Regions from separate parts of the Serratia rhizosphaerae genome, predicted to be linked through region 2. Evidence: riboswitches for the same ligand, from Rfam matches in the RefSeq annotation. Region 2 holds a riboswitch; each other region holds the start of a gene.
What was found. Region 2 has a riboswitch for thiamine pyrophosphate ahead of thiC (phosphomethylpyrimidine synthase ThiC). Riboswitches for the same ligand answer to the same signal wherever they lie in the genome.

Region 1: linked by a shared signal. The riboswitch ahead of thiM (hydroxyethylthiazole kinase) and the one ahead of thiC (phosphomethylpyrimidine synthase ThiC) in region 2 are both predicted to bind thiamine pyrophosphate.
Region 3: linked by a shared signal. The riboswitch ahead of thiB (thiamine ABC transporter substrate binding subunit) and the one ahead of thiC (phosphomethylpyrimidine synthase ThiC) in region 2 are both predicted to bind thiamine pyrophosphate.

What each region holds. Positions count from the first base shown of each region.
Region 1 covers NZ_CP041764.1:3,557,394-3,565,052, reverse strand. Annotated here, with positions in the region: gene FO014_RS16590 (MFS transporter) at 1-561, shown strand, start outside; gene FO014_RS16585 (GntR family transcriptional regulator) at 658-1,344, shown strand; gene fbaB (class I fructose-bisphosphate aldolase) at 1,535-2,584, shown strand; gene gutQ (arabinose-5-phosphate isomerase GutQ) at 2,746-3,717, shown strand; gene FO014_RS16570 (inhibitor of vertebrate lysozyme family protein) at 3,757-4,215, opposite strand; gene thiD (bifunctional hydroxymethylpyrimidine kinase/phosphomethylpyrimidine kinase) at 4,287-5,087, opposite strand; gene thiM (hydroxyethylthiazole kinase) at 5,090-5,878, opposite strand; TPP riboswitch at 5,915-6,014, opposite strand; gene FO014_RS16555 (hypothetical protein) at 6,378-6,623, shown strand; gene FO014_RS16545 (hypothetical protein) at 6,932-7,153, shown strand; gene FO014_RS16540 (GNAT family N-acetyltransferase) at 7,331-7,659, shown strand, end outside.
Region 2 covers NZ_CP041764.1:1,793,409-1,801,067, reverse strand. Annotated here, with positions in the region: gene thiH (2-iminoacetate synthase ThiH) at 1-69, opposite strand, end outside; gene FO014_RS08505 (thiazole synthase) at 69-848, opposite strand; gene thiS (sulfur carrier protein ThiS) at 850-1,050, opposite strand; gene FO014_RS08495 (HesA/MoeB/ThiF family protein) at 1,035-1,796, opposite strand; gene thiE (thiamine phosphate synthase) at 1,801-2,439, opposite strand; gene thiC (phosphomethylpyrimidine synthase ThiC) at 2,432-4,366, opposite strand; TPP riboswitch at 4,474-4,597, opposite strand; gene rsd (sigma D regulator) at 4,637-5,143, opposite strand; gene nudC (NAD(+) diphosphatase) at 5,243-6,010, shown strand; gene hemE (uroporphyrinogen decarboxylase) at 6,084-7,148, shown strand; gene nfi (deoxyribonuclease V) at 7,190-7,659, shown strand, end outside.
Region 3 covers NZ_CP041764.1:1,330,180-1,337,838, forward strand. Annotated here, with positions in the region: gene leuC (3-isopropylmalate dehydratase large subunit) at 1-227, shown strand, start outside; gene leuD (3-isopropylmalate dehydratase small subunit) at 239-841, shown strand; gene FO014_RS06325 (DASS family sodium-coupled anion symporter) at 911-2,383, opposite strand; gene FO014_RS06330 (sugar efflux transporter) at 2,524-3,708, opposite strand; gene sgrT (glucose uptake inhibitor SgrT) at 3,935-4,111, opposite strand; gene sgrR (HTH-type transcriptional regulator SgrR) at 4,204-5,865, shown strand; TPP riboswitch at 5,903-6,001, shown strand; gene thiB (thiamine ABC transporter substrate binding subunit) at 6,057-7,043, shown strand; gene thiP (thiamine/thiamine pyrophosphate ABC transporter permease ThiP) at 7,019-7,659, shown strand, end outside.

The DNA of each region.
Region 1 (7,659 bases), 1.8 Mb from region 2:
GCCTGCGCGTTCGCCATGTTCACGGTGATCGTGCTGGCCTACGGCAAGGCCAACCAGCTGAGCGAAAGCATTCTGCTGGAGACGATGATCGTGGCGGTGGTGCTGGAGATTTTCGCCATCCCGCTGATGGGGCACCTTTCCGACCGGCTGGGGCGCAAACCGGTCTACATCGCCGGCGCGCTGCTGCAGGTGGTCTGCATCGTACCGTTCTTTATGCTGCTGAACGCTGATAACTTCTGGCTGACCCAGCTGGCGATGATCGTGGTGCTGACCCTTGGCCACAGCATGTGTTACGCCCCGCAGGCGTCGTACTTCCCGGAACTGTTCCCGACCCGCGTGCGCTGCAGCGGCATCGCGCTGATCTGGCAGATCGGCTCGCTGGTCGGCAGCGGTATTCTCGGCCTGCTGGCGGTGAAAATCCTGCAGATGACCGGCGGCCACTATTACGGTCTGGCGGGCTATATGATCGTGCTGGGGGTGATTTCCGCCGTCGGCCTGTGGCTGATGCCGGAAACCGCCCCGCAGCGGCGACAGCAGGAGTATCAGGACTGGCACCACTGATGGCCGCTCTTGGCGAGGGGATTTATCCCCCCGCCATTGAACAATAATCTGCTAGTATGGTGGCATTTGAATCATTGCCAGATAACCAATCGCGCCATGTCTGAAAATTATAGCCTTACCAACACATTACCGGTGAATCAGCAAATCTACCGCTTTTTACGGCAGGATATCGTCGACTGCACTATTGCGCCGGGGACCCTGCTGTCGGAAAAGGAGATTTCCAGCCGTTTCAGCGTGTCGCGCCAGCCGGTGCGTGAGGCCTTTATCAAACTGGCCGAGGCGGGGCTGGTGCAGATACTGCCGCAGCGCGGCACCTTCGTGATGAAAATTTCCGCCAAACGCGTCGCGGACGGCCGTTTTATCCGCCAGGCGGTGGAGTGCGCCATCGTCCGCCGGGCCGCCACCGGCATTACCCCGCCGCAGCTGGCGCTGCTGAAGCATAACCTGCAGCGTCAGGCGCTGGCGGCCAACGGCCAGCAAATACGGGAATTCCTGCTGCTGGACGATGAGTTCCACCGCCTGCTGACGCAGATCGCCAACTGTCCGCTGGCCTGGGAAACCATCGAAACCATCAAGGCCACCATGGACCGGGTGCGTTTTCTCAGCCTGAGTGAAGTCTCGCCGCCGGAAACGCTGATCCAACAGCACTACCGCATTTTCGACGCGCTGAAGGCGCACGACCCGGACGCCGCCGAGCGGGCCGTTCACGACCATCTGCAGGAGATGATTTACTCCATCACGCCGATCGCCCTGCAAAACAGCAGCTGGTTCGAGGTCGAATAACTCGGGGGCGCCCGCCCCCGCCGCTTTACACGACGTAAATGGCATTTCCCCGCAATCGCATCTATTGTTTCTCCCTGACGATGCAACTTCAGTAGTATCGTGCTTACGGCTTCAATCACCGCTTTTCGCGACGCCGGTGACCATCAGTATGACTTTCCGGCCTAGGGATTAGCTTTAACGGGAGTTCACCATGACTGATATTGCGCAGTTGTTAGGTAAGGAAGCGGAAGACCTGTTGCAACACCGCTGTACCACCATCCCCGCAGAGAATCTGTACCTGCCCGGCGACGATTTTGTCGATCGGGTGATGATCGATAATAACCGCCCCAACAGCGTGCTGCGCTCGATGCAGACCCTGTTCAACCACGGCCGGTTGGCCGGCACCGGCTATCTGTCCATTCTGCCGGTGGACCAGGGCATTGAGCACTCGGCCGGCGCCTCGTTCGCCGCCAACCCGCTCTATTTTGACCCGAAAAACATCGTCGAACTGGCGCTCGAAGCCGGCTGCAACTGCGTCGCCTCCACCTACGGCGTGCTGGCGGCGGTATCACGTCGCTATGCGCACAAAATCCCGTTCCTGGTCAAACTGAACCACAACGAAACCCTCAGCTACCCGACCCAGTACGACCAGACCCTGTACGCCAGCGTTGAGCAGGCGTTCGATATGGGCGCGGTGGCGGTCGGCGCCACCATCTATTTCGGTTCCGAGCAGTCGCGCCGCCAGATTGAAGAGATTTCCGCCGCCTTCGAGCGCGCGCACGAACTGGGCATGGTTACCGTGCTGTGGGCCTATCTGCGTAACCCGGCATTCAAGAAAGACGGCGTCGACTACCACTCCAGCGCCGATCTCACCGGCCAGGCCAACCATATCGCCGCCACCATCGGCGCCGATATCGTCAAACAGAAAATGGCGGAAAACAACGGCGGCTACCGCGCCGTGAACTTCGGCTACACCGACGACCGGGTATACGACAAACTGACCAGCGATCACCCGATCGATCTGGTGCGTTATCAGCTGGCCAACTGCTATATGGGACGCGCCGGCCTGATTAACTCCGGCGGCGCCGCCGGGGAAAACGATCTGCAGGAATCGGTGCGCACCGCAGTGATCAACAAACGCGCCGGCGGCATGGGGCTGATTCTGGGGCGTAAGGCCTTCAAAAAATCGATGAAGGACGGCGTGGCGCTGATTAACGCCGTGCAGGATACCTATCTCGACAGCAGCGTCACCATCGCCTGACGCCGCCGCAGAAGCCGGGCTTTTCACCCGGCTTCTCGTCCGCACGCCTTCCCGGCTGATTTCTCAAACTGTGATCCGTTTAAAAAAAACCGGCGTGTCGCGTGTTTCATCCGGTAAATAACACTATATTTCCGCCTTGATTCATTCCGCAGGAGAGACTGATGGATAACGCGAGCACCCTGCTCACCTTCGCCCGCGAAACGCTGGAGATTGAACTGGCCGAAGCGCAGCGCCTGCTGGCGCGGCTGGACGACAACTTTGTCCGCGCCTGCGAGCTGCTGCTGAGCTGCCGCGGCAAGGCGGTGATTTCCGGCATCGGCAAATCCGGCCATATCGGCAAGAAAATCGCCGCCTCGCTGGCCAGCACCGGGACGCCCGCCTTCTTCCTGCATCCGGCGGAAGCGCTGCACGGCGATCTCGGCATGATCGGCCCGGACGACGTGATGATCTTTATTTCATACTCCGGCCGCGCCAAAGAGCTGGACCTGATCCTGCCGCTGCTGGCCGAGAGCCGGATCCCGGTGATCGCCATTACCGGCGGCACCGCCTCACCGCTGGCGCAGGGTGCCGCCTGCGTGCTGGATATCAGCGTCGAGCGCGAAGCCTGCCCGATGGGGCTGGCGCCGACCTCCAGCGCGGTCAACACTCTGATGATCGGCGATGCGCTGGCGATGGCGCTGATGCGTCAGCGCGGCTTCAACGCCGAAGACTTCGCCCGTTCACACCCGGGCGGCAGCCTCGGCGCGCGTCTGCTTAACCGCGTGCATCACCTGATGCGCACCGGCGATCGTCTGCCGAAGGTGCAGGAAAGCGCCGACGTGATGGCGGCGATGCTGGAGCTGAGCCGCACCGGCCTGGGACTGGTGGCGGTGTGCGACGAGCAGCAAAAAGTGGTGGGCGTCTTCACCGACGGCGATCTGCGCCGCTGGCTGGTGCAGGGCCACAAGCTGGAGGATCCGCTCAGCCCGGCGATTACCCGCCCCGGCTATCGCCTGCCGGAACAGTGGCGCGCGGGAGAAGCGCTGGAGGCGCTGCACGAGCAGCATATCAGCGCCGCGCCGGTGGTCAACGTTGAGGGGGAACTGGTCGGCGCGCTGAACCTGCACGACCTGCATCAGGCCGGCATCGGCTGACCATCAGGGACGGGCGCGCCCGTCCCTGCAAACATCGGTTTACTTCCAGTCCGGGCTGTTTTCAAACTGCTGACGCAGCAGCGCCTGCATATTGCTGTCCGGCTTGCCGAGCCACTGATATTTGGCGTACTTTTTGGGGTGCGCCACCGCTTCCGGCCGGTCTTCCACCTCAACCCGCACGCCCCAGGCCTGCGACTTGTCCGCCTTGAAGGCGACGATCAAAAAGTTATTGCCGCAATCGTGAGGCTTACAGATATTGCCAACCTGATACTGCTGCCCCTGCCAGCCGATCGTCTCCGCCGGCGTCGAAGTGCCGCTGCCCTTACGCGCCCAGCCCGGCAGCCGGGCCTGACCTTTCATCATCTGCTGCCAGCTGCTCTGATAACCCGGCTGCTGAACCAGATCCGCCGTGGTCACCACCTGCTGGGCAAAGCTGCCGGCGCTGACGGCCAGCAACGCGCCCAGCAGCATATAACGACGTTTATGCATTCCTGTCATGGTGATTCTCCCTCCGAAAATAGACAAAGACATTGCATCTACTCAGACCATCGCCGCGCGAAAAAGTTGGCTCACCACCAGGCATGGAAATGGTGCACCGGGCCGATGCCCTGGCCGACTTCCAGGCTGTCCGCCTGCTGCAGCGCGCGCTGCAGGTAATCCTTCGCCGCCGCCACCGTCTGCGGCCAGTCGTCATAACGCGGACGCAGGGCGGCCAGCGCCGCAGACAGGGTGCAGCCGGTGCCGTGCGTATGGCGCGTGGCGACACGAGGCGCGCTGAAGCGCTGCTCCGTACCGCGGCTGAACAGCCAGTCCGGGCTTTCCTCTTCACTGAGATGGCCGCCCTTCATCAGCACCGCCTGGCAACCCATTGCCAGCAGCGCCCGTCCCTGCTCGCGCATCTGCTGCTCATTATCCGCCGGCGGACACGCCAGCAGCGCCGCCGCTTCCGGCAGGTTAGGCGTAATCAGCGACACCTGCGGCAACAGTTCACGCCGGATCGACGCCACCGCCTCCGGCGCCAGCAGCGGATCGCCGCTTTTCGCCAGCATCACCGTATCCAGCACCACAAACGGCGGCTGATAATGCCGCAAGCGCTCGGCCACCGCCTGCACGATGTCGGCATTGGCCAGCATACCGATTTTTACGCTGTCGATGCGCACGTCGCTCAGCACGGAATCCAGCTGCGCGGCAACGAACGTCGGCTCAATCTGGTACACCGACTGCACGCCGCGCGTGTTTTGCGCCACCAGCGCGGTGATCACGCTGGCGCCATAGGCGCCGAGCGCCGAGAAGGCTTTCAGATCCGCCTGAATGCCGGCGCCGCCGCTCGGATCGGTACCGGCGATGGTCAATGCATTGATGCGTTTCATGATTATTCATCTCCCTGCCAGCGGTACAGCGCGTCGAGAAATGCGGGGGTAAAGCTGCCGGGGCCGCCGGCCTGTTTGCTGGCCGCCGCGCCGCAGTGCGCCATCACCCGGCAGGCGGCGGCGACGTGGTCCAGCCGCTCGCCCGGCAGGCTGCAAAACGCCGCCACCACCGCCGATAAGGCACAGCCGGTGCCCACCACCCGCGTCATCAGCGGATCGCCGCCGCCGACCGCCCAGCTGCGCTGCCCGTCAGTAATGTAGTCGGTGGCGCCGGTGACCGCGACAATCGCACCGCTGCGCTGCGCCAGCTGTTGCGCCGCCGGCAGCGCGGCCAGAGAGTCCGCCGTGCTGTCGACGCCGCGCCCCGAAGCCTGCAGCCCGCTCAGCGCCATAATTTCCGACGCGTTGCCGCGAATGGCCGCCGGCTGCAGCGTCAGCAGCCGGTTGGCAAACTCGGTACGAAAGGTCAGTCCGCCGACCGCCACCGGGTCCAGCACCCACGGCGTCGCGGCCTGATTGGCCGCCTCCACCGCCGCCAGCATCGATTCCGCGCGGGCGGCGGTCAGCGTGCCGATATTGATCAGCACGCCATCGGCCAGGCGGCTGAACTGCGTCGCTTCGGACGGTTCAATCACCATCGCCGGCGAAGCGCCCAGCGCCAGCAAAACGTTGGCCGTCAGCGTTTGCACCACGTCGTTGGTCAGGCAGTGAATCAGCGGGGAATGTTGTTTAAGCAGCTGTAAGCTGGCCGCGGCCGTTGCGCCGGGCAATTCATCAGGTCGAGCGATCATAGTTCTCCCAACCGGCGTTAAAGAAGGCGGGCGCCGGTCAGGACGCCAAGACTTCCCTACGCTGGTATTATCCAGATCAGGTAATACGGGTATTTCTCAGCCTTCACATACATGAAGGGCACCCCGAGTCTCAGACAGCGCATCCCGCAGGGATAGCGACTGCGGCCACATCATACTCCGCACCCGGCGGGATTCAAATCTTTCATCGTCATGTTTATGATTTATGCATGGCGTCCTGCGGCCGGAAACATTAAAAACTCAGAAAATAAAATTTCAATTATCACCCATAAAAATATAAATACGGTGAATTTAGGATAAAGCCAGACGGCCTATTTCAAGCCAGCAAGAATTATCCTTAAAACGAACGAAATTCTGCAAACAGTATTTATAAGATAAGAAAAGAGGGTAATATTAAATAACACCTTGGCTTTCCATACCAAGGTGTCACCATTTTATTTAACCCCATACTCTTTTATTTTTAATAAAAAAGGAATTTGTCATGAGAGAATTATCTAACGTTGAAGTTGAAGCAGTTTCAGGCGGCTTTTTCGGTGGTATTATCAGCGATATCATCAACGCAGGCGTTAATACCCTGACCGGCATCGCTGGCAATATCGTCGGTAATATCGCCAACTCTATCGGCACCGCTGTTGGTCTGGGCATGGGCTTCCTGGATTCCCTCATCAATGCTTTCCGCCCAAGTAAGCCTGCTCCGGAAGCACCAGCCGAAACCGCTAAGTCTTAATGGCCCAACTCGGATAGCGTTGAGTCATCCGTAGAGTAACCAACAAGGATAATTAATAATTATGCAGAAATTAACGCAAGGCAAAGCAACGAATGTTATTGGTGGCGCGTGGGGCTGTAAAGTCAGCCATAGCCTATCCCCATCCACCTCAGGAGTGACTTGCTATCGGACCGTGGGCTGCGTTGACAAGTTTGGCAACGTCACCTCGTCCAGCAAACCTGTTGAGTTGAATGAGTGCGCGCCTGCCAAGCCGCAATCATAATTTTCCCGCTCTTTTATCTACCTCATTTAATATTTAAGGATAAACCATGAGAGAATTATCTAACGTTGAAGTCAATGAAGTATCAGGTGGTGCCGGTCTCGACAGTATCCTCGGTGGACTCTTAGGCGGTGTTGTTGGTTCCATCTCCAAAGGTGCTGAATCCATCCTCGCCAGCTTTACCAACGCGGCCAAAGGCGTAGGCAAAATCTTCACCGACGGCGTATTTAACCTTGTCCGTGGTTTCTGGGAAGGTCGTTACACCAAGTAACGTCGTCACTTTCTACCGGGCCGGCGACGCTTTGCTCGCCGCCCGGTAACGTGTCCGTATTCAAGAGCAAATAATCTATTTGCTCTTTTTTCTTATCTCTCGCCAACGGCATGGTATTCCGACATACTCAGGTGCCACACCGCAGGATCACCGCGCGTCCGTCACCAAGGGAGCATGATGAAAATACGGCCATATCAAGAATCCGATCGCCCCTTTCTGCGCCGCTTATATTTGGCCGCGCGTAAAATCGCCTTTCACTGGCGGGACACCGCCAATTACCAACCGAGAGATTTCGATCGCGCTACGCTGGGAGAAGAGATCTGGGTAGCCGAAGAAAACGGCATACCGCTGGGTTTTGTTTCCATTCACCGGGCCGAAGATTTTATCCATAACCTGTATGTCGACCCCGCTCAACAAACTCGCGGCGTAGGCAGTACCCTGCTAAAACAGGCAGAATCCACCTTCCGCACCACCGGCGCGTTGAAATGTCTGGTCAGGAACGAACC
Region 2 (7,659 bases):
GCTGTTGATGCGCAGGGTGATGTCATCCCAGTCAAAGGTTTGCCAGCGTTGCGAGAAATCGTCCGCCATCAGTCCACCTCCGCCGATTGGCTGAGAAATGCGGTCAGCGGGCTGGAGGCGGCCGCGCTGCGCTGGCTGTGGCCGAGACCTGCCTGGCGCGCCAGCTCGCCGGCCTCCAGCGCCAGGCGGAAAGCCTGCGCCATATGTACCGGGTTGCGGGCGACGGCGATAGCGGTATTCACCAGCACCGCGTCGGCGCCCAGCTCCATCGCTTCCAGCGCGTGGCTCGGTGCGCCGATGCCGGCGTCGACCACCACCGGCACGTTGGCCTGCTCGATAATGATCTCCAGAAAATCGCGGGTGCGCAGCCCGCGGTTGGAGCCGATCGGCGCGCCCAGCGGCATCACCGCAGCGCAGCCCGCTTCCTCCAGCCGTTTGCACAGCACCGGGTCGGCGCCGCAGTAAGGCAGCACCACAAACCCCTCTTTGACCAGCGTTTCTGCAGCTTTCAGCGTTTCGATCGGGTCGGGCAGCAGGTACTTCACGTCCGGGTGGATTTCCAGCTTCACCCAATGGGTGCCGAGGGCTTCGCGCGCCAGCCTGGCGGCGAATACCGCTTCCGCGGCGGTTTTGGCGCCGGAAGTATTGGGCAGCAGACGAACGCCCAACTGCCGCAGCGGCGCGAGAATGGCATCGTTGCCGCCTTGCAGGTCGACGCGCTTCATGGCCATGGTTACCAGCTGTGAGCCGGACGCCTGCAGCGCGTCAAGCATCAGCGCCGGGGTGGCGAACTTGCCGGTGCCGGTGAATAAGCGTGAGGTAAAGGTGGTATCGGCGATTTGCAGCATATCAGCCTCCGGCAATCGCTTGGAAAAGCAGGATGTCATCGCCGTCCTGCACCAGATGATTGGCCCAGTCGGCGCGCGGGATGATAACGTGATTGATGGCGAGCGCGGTACCCGGCTGGTCGTGCGTCAGCTGCGACAGCAGGGCGCTGACGCTGAGCGGCGGCGCCAGTTCCAGCGTTTGGTCATTCAGGCGGATTTGCATAGCTCGCCTCCGCAGATGGGGCACGACTGGGCTTTGCTCAGCTGCAGCGTATGCCAGCTTTGCTGTTTGCCATCGAACAGGCGCAGCTTGCCGCTGAGCGCGGAGGGCATGCCCGCCAGCATCTTGATGGCTTCCAGCGCCTGCAGCGTACCGATGACGCCGACCACCGGGCCGAGAACGCCGGCGGTGCGGCAGTTGCGCTGTGGCTCCGTCTGGTCAGGGTACAGGCAGGCGTAACATCCCTGCTGGAACGGCGGGGTGATGACCAGCAACTGCCCGCTGAAGCCAACCGCGCTGCCGCTGATAAGCGGCTTGCCGGCGGCCACGCAGGCGGCATTGATTGCGTGGCGGGTCGCCATATTGTCGCTGCAGTCCAGCACCAGATCGGCGCGCGCCACCGCCTGTTGCAGTTCTGCGCCCTGCAGGCGCTGCGCCAGTGCGATCGACTCGACCTGTGGATTAAGCGCCTGCAGGTGGCGTTGGGCCAGTTGGGCCTTCCCGTGCGGCACGTCGGCGCTGCGGTAAAGGATCTGCCGCTGCAGGTTGGTGAGATGCAGCTGGTCATCGTCCGCCAGCAGCAGCGTTCCGACGCCGGCGGCGGCCAGATACAGCGCCGCCGGCGATCCCAACCCGCCCAGGCCGACGATCAGCACGCTGGCGCCTTTGAGTTTTTCCTGCCCGTCGGGGCCGATGTCTTCCAGCAATAGCTGCCGGCTGTAACGTAAGAATTCGTGATCGCTGAGCATACCGTTACTCCTTGCCTTCAATCAGGCGCAGCAGTTCCGCCGTAGCGGCACGCCAGTCCGGCGCCTGGGTGATGGCGCTCACCACCGCCACGCTGCCGACGCCGCAGGCCAATACCGCCGGGACGCGATCGAGGCTGATGCCGCCGATCGCCACCGTGGGATACGCCGCCAGCGTCGCCACGTGGCGCTTCAGCTCCGCCAGCCCCTGGGGGGCGGAAGGCATATCCTTGGTCTGGGTAGGAAAGATGTGGCCGAGCGCAATATACGAGGGCTGCACCGCTTTGGCGCGCGCCAGTTCGGCGTCGTCATGGGTTGATACGCCAAGACGCAGCCCGGCGCGATGGATGGCTGCCAGATCGGTGCTGTCCAGATCCTCCTGCCCCAGATGGACGCCGTAGGCGCCGTGCTTGACCGCCAGCCGCCAGTAGTCATTGATAAACAGACGGGCGTTGTAGCGTTTGCCGAGGGCGATGGCGGCGATAATGTCGCCATCGACCTGCTCGTCCGGCTGATCTTTAATCCGCAGCTGGATGGTGGTGACGCCTGCGTCCAGCAAGCGTTCGATCCACATGACGCTGTCCACCACCGGGTACAGCCCGAGGCGGTGCGGCGTGGCGGGAAACGGGCTTGATAACTCAGCCATTGTTGTCCTCCTGCAGCGCTGCGGCGCTGTGGTACAGCTCGCTGCCGCGTGAGCGGAATTCGGCGGACATTTTTTCCATGCCGGACAGCACTTCGATCGGTTTGGCGGCTTCCTGCGCGGCGGCATAGTCGCGCACTTCCTGTGAAATCTTCATCGAACAGAATTTCGGCCCGCACATTGAGCAGAAATGGGCGATTTTGCCGGATTCCTGCGGCAGCGTCTCATCGTGATAGGCGCGGGCGGTGGCGGGATCCAGCGCCAGGTTGAACTGGTCTTCCCAGCGGAACTCAAAGCGCGCCTTGGACATGGCGTTATCGCGGATCTGCGCGCCGGGGTGGCCTTTTGCCAAATCCGCGGCGTGCGCGGCGATTTTATAGGTAATCAGCCCCTGCTTGACGTCCTCTTTGTTCGGCAGCCCCAGGTGCTCTTTCGGCGTCACGTAGCACAGCATGGCGCAGCCGAACCAGCCGATCATCGCGGCGCCGATGCCGGAGGTGAAGTGGTCATAGCCCGGCGCGATATCGGTGGTCAATGGCCCCAGCGTATAGAACGGCGCTTCATGGCAGTGCTCCAGCTCTTCGGTCATATTGCGGCGGATCATATGCATCGGCACGTGGCCCGGGCCTTCGATCATCACCTGTACGTCGTATTCCCAGGCGATTTTGGTCAGTTCGCCCAGCGTATGCAGCTCGGAGAACTGCGCTTCATCGTTGGCGTCCTGTACCGAGCCAGGGCGCAGGCCATCGCCCAGCGACAGTGAAACGTCGTAGGCGGCGCAGATCTCGCAGATTTCGCGGAAGTGTTCATACAGGAAGTTTTCCTGATGATGCGACAGGCACCATTTGGCCATGATCGAGCCGCCGCGCGAGACGATGCCGGTCAGGCGTTTGGCGGTCATCGGCACATAGCGCAGCAGCACGCCGGCGTGGATGGTGAAATAATCGACCCCTTGCTCCGCCTGCTCCAGCAGCGTGTCGCGGAACATTTCCCAGGTCAGGTTTTCTGCTACGCCGTTCACTTTTTCCAGCGCCTGATAGATGGGGACGGTGCCGATCGGCACCGGGCTGTTGCGCAGGATCCATTCGCGGGTTTCGTGGATATAACGACCGGTGGAGAGGTCCATCACGGTATCCGCGCCCCAGCGGGTGGACCACACCAGTTTTTCCACCTCTTCCTCGATGGAGGAGGTCACCGCAGAATTGCCGATATTGGCGTTTACCTTCACCAGGAAGTTGCGACCGATAATCATCGGTTCGGATTCCGGGTGGTTAATGTTGGCCGGGATAATGGCGCGGCCGGCGGCCACCTCCTGACGGACAAACTCCGGCGTAATGTTTTCCGGCAGGTTGGCGCCCCAGCTCTGGCCCGGATGCTGCTGGCGCAGCACCTCGCTGCGGATGCGCTCACGGCCCATATTTTCGCGGATGGCGATAAATTCCATCTCCGGCGTGACGACGCCGGCGCGCGCATAGTGCAGCTGGGTGACGCATTTGCCCGACTGCGCTTTGCGTGGCTGCGGCAGATGTTCGAAACGCAGGTGGTCTAACCCCTCATCCGCCAGACGCTGCTGGGTAAAGCCGGAGCTGACGTGGGCCAGCGTCTCGGTATCGTCGCGCTCTGCGATCCAGCTGGCGCGCAGCTTGTCCAGGCCGCGGTGTACGTCCAGTTGGGACGCCGGGTCGCCGTAAGGGCCGGCGGTATCATAGACCGGTACCGCCTCATTCGGCTCGTATTGCGGTTCGTCTTTACTGCCGCCGATTAAGGTCGGGCTGAGCTGGATCTCGCGCATCGGCACCTGCAGATCGGGGCGCGATCCTTGCAGATAGATGCGGCGGGAGTTGGGGAAAGCGACGCCCTGAAGGTTGTCGATAAACTGCTGCGCGGCTTCACGCTGTACTTTACGGGGACGCTGGTTGTTATTAGACATAGCAAATTCCTACAAGTCGGGTGAGTTGGGAAAATTGCTTGTCTGGAGCTCGGAGGGAGTAACGATGTTGGCCGATCGGCAGACGCTGGTGGAAGGTCTGCCGCTGGCGATAGATTACTCTTGTTCCCTTCGCGGGTATTAACCCGATCAGGTTCCGCGGATCCCGAATTAACGGTCTCAGCCTGGCCGACTTGATAACAAGCCTGGCGCTAGGCACTCCGACAAGAGCCCCCAGTATAGAAGGGCATTATTGTTTGCTGCAAGGGAAAGCTATTGGACCAGGTTGCCTTTTTCCGCTTCCTGTTGGCCGGGCTGCCAGGTTTCTGTGAGCAGCTGAATCAGGCGATCTTCCAGTGCGAAGCGGGCGGCCAGCGTTTCGCCGATGTCCGACAGCGCCTGATGGAACGCCAGACAGAGATCCTGATCGATCTCGGTGTCGGCATAGCGATCGTGGAACGCCATCACCTGTTCGGTATTGATCCACAACTTGGGATAAATTTGGGTGGCGAAAGACATTTTAGGACTACCGGCGCCTTCCACCTGCTTGATGACTCTGTCATAGATATGAAAATGCCCTGCGGAGAGATAATCCACCAGATTGTGGCAAAAGTTCTCCAGCGCTTTTGCATTAAGCGGCGTATGCTTTTCTTTATTCGGCTTAATGCCGACGAGCGTGCAGTAAGCAACCAGCAACTGCTTACGTGCCTCAAGCCATTGATCAACTAATTCATTACTACCACCAACGCGCTGAGTCAGGCTTTCCAAGTGGTTGAGCATTGTTGACTCCGTAAGTAAGAAAAAGTAACGGTAAGTTATAAAAATGTAACAGTGCCGATTTCTAGAGTGCCAGTGAAGCTGAGGTTGTGCAACAACGATATGGAACTTGCATTAACAGGTAACGAAAAGGGCTGGTGGATCGTCAGCCATGAAAACAAACTTTGGTTACCAAACGGTGAATTGCCGTTTGGTGCTGCCGATAAATGGGGCCTGCGCGGCGAAGCGGCGCGGCAAATTGGTGAGTGGCAAGGGGCGCCGGTCTGGCTGGTGCGCCGCGCCATGGCGCAGGAGATGGGCTCGGTGCGGCAGCTGCTGGATCTCGACCGCGCCCTGTTCCAGTTAGCCGGGCGCGGGGTGCAGCTGGCCGAATTTTATCGTTCCCATCAATTTTGCGGCTATTGCGGCCATAAAATGCACCTGAGCCGAACCGAAAACGCCTGCCTGTGCGACCACTGCCGTGAACGCTATTACCCGCAAATCGCCCCCTGTGTGATCGTCGCCATTCGCCGCGATGATGAAATCCTGCTGGCGCAGCACGTGCGGCACCGCGGCGGCATCCATACGGTGCTGGCCGGTTTTGTCGAGGTCGGGGAGACGCTGGAGCAGGCGGCGGCGCGCGAGGTGATGGAGGAGAGTAATATTGAAATTAAAAACCTGCGTTACGTCTCCTCCCAGCCCTGGCCGTTCCCGCAGTCGCTGATGATGGCCTTTATGGCGGATTATCATCGCGGTGAATTGCGCCACGACCCTAAGGAACTGCTGCATGCCGGCTGGTATCGTTACGATCGGCTGCCCTTGCTGCCGCCGCCGGGCACCGTGGCGCGGCGTTTGATTGAGGACACCGTGGTGCTGTGCCGGGACGCATGATGCGCTGGCGCTTTGGTACAACGCCCATTCTTTTGGGTATACAATAGCGCCAGCTGAATTAAGGGAGCCAATAATGACTGAGTTGAAGAACGATCGTTACCTGCGTGCGCTGTTGCGCCAGCCGGTGGATGTTACCCCCGTATGGATGATGCGCCAGGCCGGTCGTTATTTGCCGGAGTATAAAGCCACGCGGGCGCAGGCCGGCGACTTTATGTCGCTGTGCAAGAACGCCGAACTGGCCTGTGAGGTGACGCTGCAGCCGCTGCGTCGCTATGCGCTGGATGCTGCCATCCTGTTTTCCGACATTCTGACCATTCCCGACGCCATGGGGCTGGGGCTCTACTTTGAAACCGGCGAAGGGCCGCGTTTCTCATCGCCGATTACCTGCCGCGCCGATGTAGAAAAGCTGCCGCTGTTCGATCCGGAGGTGGAGCTGGGCTATGTGATGAACGCGGTGCGCACCATCCGCCGCGAGCTGAAAGGCCAGGTGCCGCTGATCGGCTTCTCCGGCAGTCCGTGGACGCTGGCGACCTATATGGTTGAAGGCGGTAGCAGCAAGGCGTTTACCAAACTGAAAAAGATGATGTACGCCGAGCCGCAAACTCTGCACCTGCTGTTGGACAAGCTGGCGGACAGCGTGATTTTGTATCTGAATGCGCAAATCCGCGCGGGCGCGCAGTCGGTCATGGTGTTCGACACCTGGGGCGGCGTGCTGACCGGCCGTGATTACCGCGAATTCTCGCTGAACTATATGCATAAAATCGTCGATGGCCTGCTGCGCGAGCATGACGGTCGCCGGGTGCCGGTGACGTTGTTCACCAAAGGCGGCGGCCAGTGGCTGGAAGCGATGGCGGCGACCGGCTGCGATGCGCTGGGCCTGGACTGGACCACCGATATTGCCGATGCGCGTCGTCGGGTCGGCGATCGGGTGGCGCTGCAGGGCAATATGGATCCGTCGATGCTTTACGCCGCGCCGCAGCGTATTGAACAGGAGGTGGAAACCATCCTGTCCGGCTTCGGCCACGGCGAAGGGCATGTGTTCAACCTGGGCCACGGTATTCATCAGGACGTGCCGCCGGAAAACGCCGGCGTGTTTGTCGAGGCGGTGCACGCGCTGTCGGCCAAATATCATCGTTGATCCCGTGCTTCAGCGATAGCGCTACAAGGAGAGTTGCCATGATTGATACCCAGACGCTGCGCGCCGAGCAGTTACAGCGCGCCGCAGACGTGATTCGCCAGGACCAGCTGGCGGTCGACCCGCCGGCCTTTATCGCCGGCTGCGACGTGGGGTTCGAACAGGAAGGCGCAGTAACGCGCGCCGCTATCGCGATTCTGCGTTATCCGTCGCTGGAGCTGGTGGAATACCAGATTGCGCGTATTGCCACCACCATGCCGTATATTCCCGGCTTTCTCTCGTTTCGTGAATACCCGGCGCTGCTGGCGGCTTGGGAACGGCTACGGCAGAAGCCCGATCTGATTTTTGTCGACGGCCACGGCATTTCGCATCCGCGTCGCCTCGGCGTGGCCAGCCACTTCGGGCTGTTGGTCGATGTGCCGACCATCGGCGTGGCGAAAAAACGGCTGTGCGGCAAGTTTGAGCCTTTGGGCGCAGAAGTCGGCGCCAAAAGCGCGCTGATGGATAAGGGAGA
Region 3 (7,659 bases), 460 kb from region 2:
ATAAAATCTTTATCGAAGCCGGTTTTGAATGGCGTCTGCCCGGCTGCTCCATGTGTCTGGCGATGAACAATGACCGCCTGAACCCGGGCGAGCGCTGCGCCTCCACCAGCAACCGCAACTTTGAAGGGCGTCAGGGACGCGGCGGGCGCACCCACCTGGTCAGCCCGGCCATGGCCGCCGCCGCCGCCGTCAGCGGCCACTTTGCCGATATTCGTGAACTGCACTAAGGAGCATCACCATGGCTAAATTTACTCAACATACCGGCTTAGTGGTGCCTTTGGATGCGGCCAACGTCGATACCGACGCCATTATCCCGAAACAGTTTCTGCAGAAGGTGACGCGCACCGGCTTCGGCCAGCACCTGTTTAACGACTGGCGCTTTCTGGACGATGCCGGCCAGCAGCCCAACCCGGACTTCGTGCTGAATAAAGCGCGTTACAAGGGCGCCAGTATCCTGCTGGCACGGGAGAACTTTGGCTGCGGCTCCTCGCGCGAACATGCGCCGTGGGCGCTGACCGACTACGGTTTCAAAGTGGTGATTGCACCGAGCTTTGCCGATATTTTCTACGGTAACTCGTTCAACAACCAGCTGCTGCCGGTCACGCTGAGCGAGCAAGACGTGGATACGCTGTTCAAACTGGTGGAAGCCAACGAAGGCATCGAGTTTACCGTCGACCTGGAACAGCAGACGGTGAACGCCGGCGGCCACAGCTACCCGTTTGAGATCGACAGTTTCCGCCGCCACTGCATGATCAACGGCCTGGACAGCATCGGCCTGACGCTGCAGCACGACGCGGATATCGCCCGTTACGAAGCCAATCAGCCGGCGTTTCTCAACTGATTCGGCCACGCTGACGCACAGCAGGGGCGGATATTCCGCCCCTGCTTCATCACCGGCCCCTCGCCACCCTTACCAATATCCCAGCCACTTCCACCAGGCTGCGCCAATCGTCAGCCAAATCAGCAGGTTTACCACGCTCATCACCAGACCGGTTTTCCACCACTCGCCCAGCGTGCTGTAACCGGAGCCGAAAATAATCGGCGCGGTGCCGGTCGCATAGTGGGTCAGCGACATCATCAGCGAAGAAGAGAACGCCAGAATCAGGCCAAGCAGCGCCGGCGGCGCGCCAAGCGCCACGCCTGCGGCGAAGAAGGCGGCAAACATGGCGGTCACGTGCGCCGTGGTGCTGGCGAAGAAGTAGTGAGAATAGAGATACACCAGCGTCAGCAGCAGCGTGCCGCCCACCCAGCTCATCCCCATATGCGCAATACCGGCGCCGACCGTCTGCGACAGCCAGTTAATCAGCCCCAGTTTGCCCAGATAGGTCGCCATCATCACCAGCGCGGAGAACCAGACCACGGTATCCCAGGCGCCCTTCTGCCTCAGGATGTCATCCCAGCTCAGTACGCCGCTGGCCAGCAAAATCGCCAGGCCGATCAGGGCGGCGGTGGTCGGGTTCACCGCCAGCGCCGGACCAAAAATCATCGCCGGAATACCGGCCCACAGCACCAGCAGCAGCGCAAACACCGCCAGCGTAATCTTCTCCGGCAGCGTCACCGGCCCCAGCGCCTGCAGCTGCCGTTTGGCGAAGTTCGGCGCATCCGGGGTGCTTTTAATTTCCGGCGGATAGAGGAAATACACCACCAGCGGCATTACGATCAGCGAACAGAGGCCCGGCAGCAGCGCCGCCAGCGCCCACATGCCCCAGCTCAGCTCCACGCTGTCGTGCGTGCCTTTGGCAATCAGGCTGACCACCAGCGGGTTCGGCGCGGTGGCGGTGATAAACATCGCCGAGGTGATCGGGTTGATGTTGTAGTTCACCAGCGCCAGATAGCGGCCGATCTTGCCGCTGGTGTTTAAGCCGGGGCTGGAGCCGAAGCTGTCGGCGATCGATTTCATAATCGGGTGGATAATCCCGCCGCCGCGCGCGGTGTTGCTCGGCGTCACCGGCGCCAGCGTGGTCTCCGCCAGCGTCAGCGCATAGGCGATGCCCAGCGTCTTTTTGCCGAACAGCGAAATAAAGTAATAGCCGATACGCCCGCCCAGCCCGGTTTTATTCAGGCTGAGCGAGATCATGATAGAGAAGCCGATCAGCCAGATCAGCGGATTGGAAAAGCCGCTCAATGCATCGCCGAGCGCCGCCCCCGGCTTGCCGGGGTTGGTGACGCCGGTCACCGCCACCAGCGCGATGGCGATCACCGATACCGCGCCAATCGGCATCGCCTTGCCGATAATGGCGATAATGGTGCCGATAAACAGCGCCAGCAGTTGCCAGGCGTTGGGTTCAACGCCCTCAGGAACCGGGATGACAAACCAGATAAGCAGCGTGGCGGCAACGGCAATCAGGGAGGGAACAGGCTTGAGCGGCGTTAGTTTATCCATAACATACCCACGAGATTCAACGGAGAGGCGCGGCGGCGGCGTGGAGCAAAATCAACGACGCCGACGCCTTATGTCCGTTTAGCTTGCGACTATGGGCTAATGTTCTCAATGATTTACATCAATGTTAACGAAAATAGCGGTTAAACCTCCCGCACGCGGGCGCACAGCCACCAGGAGAGCGCCGCCAACGCCGCCGCCAGCCAATACACCGCGTAGTGTCCCAGATTCTCCACCAGCGCCCCCTGCAGCACCCCGGCTAAAATGACGCCGGTGGAGATACTGTTGGTAAACATGGTGGTCGCCGCGCCGGGACGCGCCGGCATCAAATCCTGAAAATAGAGCATGCCGATGCCGGCAATAATGCCGATAAAGATCGCGTTGAACAGCTGCAGGCCAATCAGCGCCAGTTTAGCGGTGAACAGCGTCAGGCCAAGATAAAACAGCAGGCCGGCCGCCACGGCGAACAGCATCATCCGGCGCTTGCCGAAACGCTTGACCACATAGCCCGCCAGCAGCATAGCCGGGATTTCCAGCCCGGCGGCGATGCCCATCAGAATGCCGGCCAGCCGCTCCGGCAGCCCGAGATCGCGGGTGATATACAGCGGCATATCGATGATATACATGGTGTTGCAGGTCCACATCAGCATCGAGGCGACAAACAGCCGGCGCACGTCGCGGTTGCGCCAGGCGCTGGGCGGCGCGACCGGCGTCACATTCAGGCTGCCGGTTTGCGCCTCGCGCGGCACCGAAGGCAGGCAAAACCCCACCAGCAGCGCGCTGACAACAAAGATCCCCGCGGCGATCAGGAACATGGTGGTAAAACCGTAATTGAGCGCCAGCATAAACGACAGCGGCGGGCCGATGACCCAGGCCAGCGACAGCTGGGCACGCATCACCGAGCTGAACATCACCACTTCACGGCCGCTGCTGTCGGCATATTCCCGCGCCAGGGCGAAAATCTGCGGCATCGCGGTATTGGCCAGCGCCGCCATCAGCACGCCGGCGGTAATCAGCGTCAGATAGTCGCGGTTAAAGGCGAACAGCAGGCAGTTGCCTACCGCCATCAGACAGCAGCCTAAAATCAGCTTACGCCTGTCGCCGCGGGTGTCCGAGCGTTTGGCCAGCAGGAAGCTCACCACGATGCCGGCCACCGCGTTGACGGTATAAAACAGCCCGACCCACAGCGGCCGCACTTTGACTTCCGAGGTCAGAAACAGGCTGAGCGTCGGCGTCTGCAACGCCCCGGCGATACCGGCCAGAAAAGCGACGGCAAGGAATGCGGCGAAAACGGGGTTAAAACGGCGTAGCGACCAACGGTTATTCATAGCGGCATTCCTGAACAAGGCGAAAACGGCGCAATAAAAAAATCAGTGTAGAGTAGAAGAAGTCAGCGAATAGTAAAAGCACCGCCCGACAACGGCAATCACCCGCCGCAAATAAAAATGCCAGTGGGTCGCCCCACTGGCTGGTGAAAAGCACCATTACTCAGAAACACTTGGTCTCCCCAGGTTTTCAGACGTCGTCTGAAAACCCACGGATAGCGGGGAAAGATCAGAGGCGCTTACGATAGGCTTCGTCGCTCAGCGTCGGCATATCCCACTGGGTTAAATGGGACAATATTTCCAGCCTGGCCTGCTCCGGCACCAGCCGGGTCAGCCAGTCGGCGTGCTGGCGGCGAACGGCGGCGAAATAGCGCTGATAAAACTGTTTCGACAGTAAAACGTTCATAAGCCCGCCCTCCTCTCTTTCATCTGAGCAAATTATCGGCGTAATATAGGGAAAGATAAATTGTCGGATTACTGTCGGGGAGTTCCTCTTTTATGTCCACGCCACGCCTGCAACAGCAGTTTATTCGTCTCTGGCAACGCTGCCAGGGCGAAGCCCGCGATACCACGCTGCAGGAGCTGGCCGACGCGCTCAGCTGTTCGCGCCGTCATGTACGCTCGCTGCTTGGCGCCATGCAGCAACAGGGCTGGCTGACCTGGCAGGCGGAGGCCGGGCGCGGCAAGCGTTCGCGGCTGGCGTTTCACTACACCGGCCTGGCGCTGCAGCAACAGCGGGCGGAAACGCTGCTGGAACAGGATCGCATCGACCAGCTGGTGCAGCTGGTCGGCGATAAAAAAGTGGTGCGACAGATGCTGCTGTCCCAACTGGGACGCAGTTTCCGCCAGGGTAAACATATCCTGCGCGTGCTCTACTACCGGCCGCTGTCCAATCTGCTGCCCGGTTCGGCGCTGCGCCGTTCGGAGACGCACCTGGCCCGGCAGATTTACAGCGGCCTGACGCGGATAAATGAGGAAAACGGGGAACTGGAGTCCGACCTTTCCCATCACTGGCAGGCGCTGACCCCGCTGCACTGGCGCTTCTATCTGCGCCCCGCTATCCACTTTCATCATGGACGCGAGTTGGAGATGGAAGACGTTATCCAGACGCTGACGCGCCTGACGTCGCAGCCGCTGTTCGCCCATATCGCACGCGTCGACTCGCCGACGCCCCATGTGATCGATGTGCATCTGCACAGCCCCGATTACTGGCTGCCCTGGCTGCTTGGCAGCGTGCCGGCCATGATTCTGCCGCAGGAATGGCGCACTCTGCCGGATTTTGCCCGCCATCCGATCGGCACCGGCCCGTACAGCGTGGTGCATAACCAGCAGAGCCAGCTGAAGATCCAGGCGTTTGACGATTACTTCGGCTATCGCGCCCTGATCGATGAAGTGAATATCTGGGTCCTGCCGGATATCACCGAAGAGCTGATGCACTCCGGCGTGCAGCTGCAGGCCGACGATACCGGCAAAAATGAGCTGGAAAGCCGGCTGGAGGAAGGCTGCTACTTTCTGCTGTTCGACCGGCGTTCGCCCGTCGGCGACGATCCGGCCATCCGCAGCTGGCTGTGCGAACTGCTCAATCCTATTGCCCTGCTGAACCTCTCCGGGCCGGTCAGCCAGCGCTACTGGTCGCCGGCCTACGGCATTTTGCCGCGCTGGCACCATAACCGCGAACTGGCCCAGCGGCCGAAACCCGCCGCTCTGCGCCGGCTGACGCTGACCTACTACGGTGAGCACTCGGAGTTCAACGCCATCGGCGACGCCCTGCAGCCGCTGCTGGCGCAGCACGGCGTAGAACTGACGGTCAATATCGTCGATTACGACGTCTGGCACCGGGGAGAGGCGCAGAGCGATCTGTGGCTCGGCAGCGCCAATTTCACCCTGCCGCTGGAGTTTTCACTGTTCGCCACCCTGTATGAGCTACCGCTGCTGCAACACTGCATGAGCGAAGATCTGGCGCAGGACGCCGCGCTGTGGCGCGATAACCGTCTGCCGCTGGCGGAATTTTGTCGCCGGCTGGTCAGCCAGCATCAGTTGCATCCGCTGTTCCATCACTGGCTGCAGCTGCACGGCCAGCGCAGCATGCGCGGCGTACGGATGAATACGCTGGGCTGGTTCGACTTCAAATCCGCCTGGTTCGCGCCGCCGGAGACATAAGCATCTTTCGCCAGCGGCGCTAACTCTTTACAATAGCGCCGTCTCAACGGGGTGCGAAACAAGGTTTTCGCTGAGAGCAAACCCGTCGAACCTGAACCGGCTAATACCGGCGGAGGGATTTGAGTGCCAGCCAACCGGCTCCCCAGGAGCCCCTCAGATGCCTTTGCTGCCCTAACTATCAGGAGTGCAAAGTGATCAAGAAATTCCTGCCTTGCCTGTTGCTGCTGGCCGCCGCGCCGGCGCTGGCGAAAGACACGCTGACGGTTTACACCTACGACTCCTTCGCCGCCGACTGGGGCCCTGGCCCGGCAATCAAAAAAGCCTTTGAGGCCGACTGCAACTGCGAACTGAAATTCGTGGCGCTGGAAGACGGCGTCTCACTGCTTAATCGTCTGCGGATGGAAGGCAAAAACAGCAAGGCGGACGTGGTGCTGGGGCTGGATAACAACCTGCTGCAGGCGGCGCGCCAGACCAGACTGTTCGCCGCCAGCACGGTGGACCACTCGCGGCTGAACGTGCCCGGCGGCTGGCAGGACAGCACCTTTATCCCCTATGACTACGGCTACTTCGCCTTTGTCTACAACAAAGACCGGCTGAAAAACCCGCCGAAGAGCCTGAAAGAGCTGGTGGAAAGCGACCAGCCGTGGAAAGTGATCTATCAGGATCCGCGCACCAGCACCCCGGGTCTCGGCCTGCTGCTGTGGATGCAGAAAGTCTATGGCGACGCCGCGCCGCAGGCCTGGCAGAAGCTGGCGAAGAAAACCGTCACCGTCACCAAAGGCTGGAGCGAAGCCTATGGTCTGTTCCTGAAAGGAGAAGGCGATCTGGTGCTGAGCTATACCACTTCGCCGGCCTACCATCTGCTTGAAGAGAAAAAAGACGCTTACGCCGCCGCCAACTTCAGCGAAGGGCACTACCTGCAGGTCGAAGTCGCCGCTAAATTGCAGGCCAGCCGCCATCCGCAGCTGGCGGAGCGCTTTATGCAGTTTATGCTGACGCCGGCGTTCCAGAACGCCATCCCGACCGGCAACTGGATGTATCCGGCGATCAAAACCCCTCTGCCGGCCGGCTTTGCGCAACTGCCGGTGCCGCAGACCGCGCTGCAATATCGCGCGGATGAGGTGGCAAAACAGCGAGGCAACTGGATCCGTTCATGGCAAAGCGCCGTCAGCCGTTAATCCCCCACTGGCTGTGGCCGGGGCTGCTGGCCGCCGGCCTGATTCTGCTGGTGGCCGCGCTGGCCTTCGGTTCGCTGCTGAACCATGCGCCGCACAGCGACGCCCTGTCGATATGGCAGGATGACTACCTGTGGCACGTAGTGCGCTTCACCTTCTGGCAGGCGCTGCTGTCGGCGCTGATCTCGGTGCTGCCCGCCATCCTGCTGGCGCGGGCGCTGTACCGCCGCCGCTTCCCCGGCCGCGCGTTGCTGCTGCGTTTGTGCGCCATGACGCTGGTGCTGCCAGTGCTGGTGGCGGTGTTCGGCCTGCTCAGCGTCTACGGCCGGCAGGGCTGGCTGGCGGCGCTGTGCGCCTGGCTGGGGCTCGACTATCAGTTCTCGCCTTACGGCCTGCAGGGGATTCTGCTGGCGCATATGTTCTTCAACCTGCCGCTGGCGACCCGCCTGCTGCTGCAGGCGCTGGAAAACGTGCCGGTTGAACAGCGTCAGCTTGCCGCACAGCTGGGCATGAACGGCTGGCAGCAGTTCCGCTTTGTCGAATGGCCGGCGCTGCGCCGTCAGATCCTGCCGGGCGGCGCACTGATCTTCATGCTCTGCTTCGCCAGTTTCGCCACCGT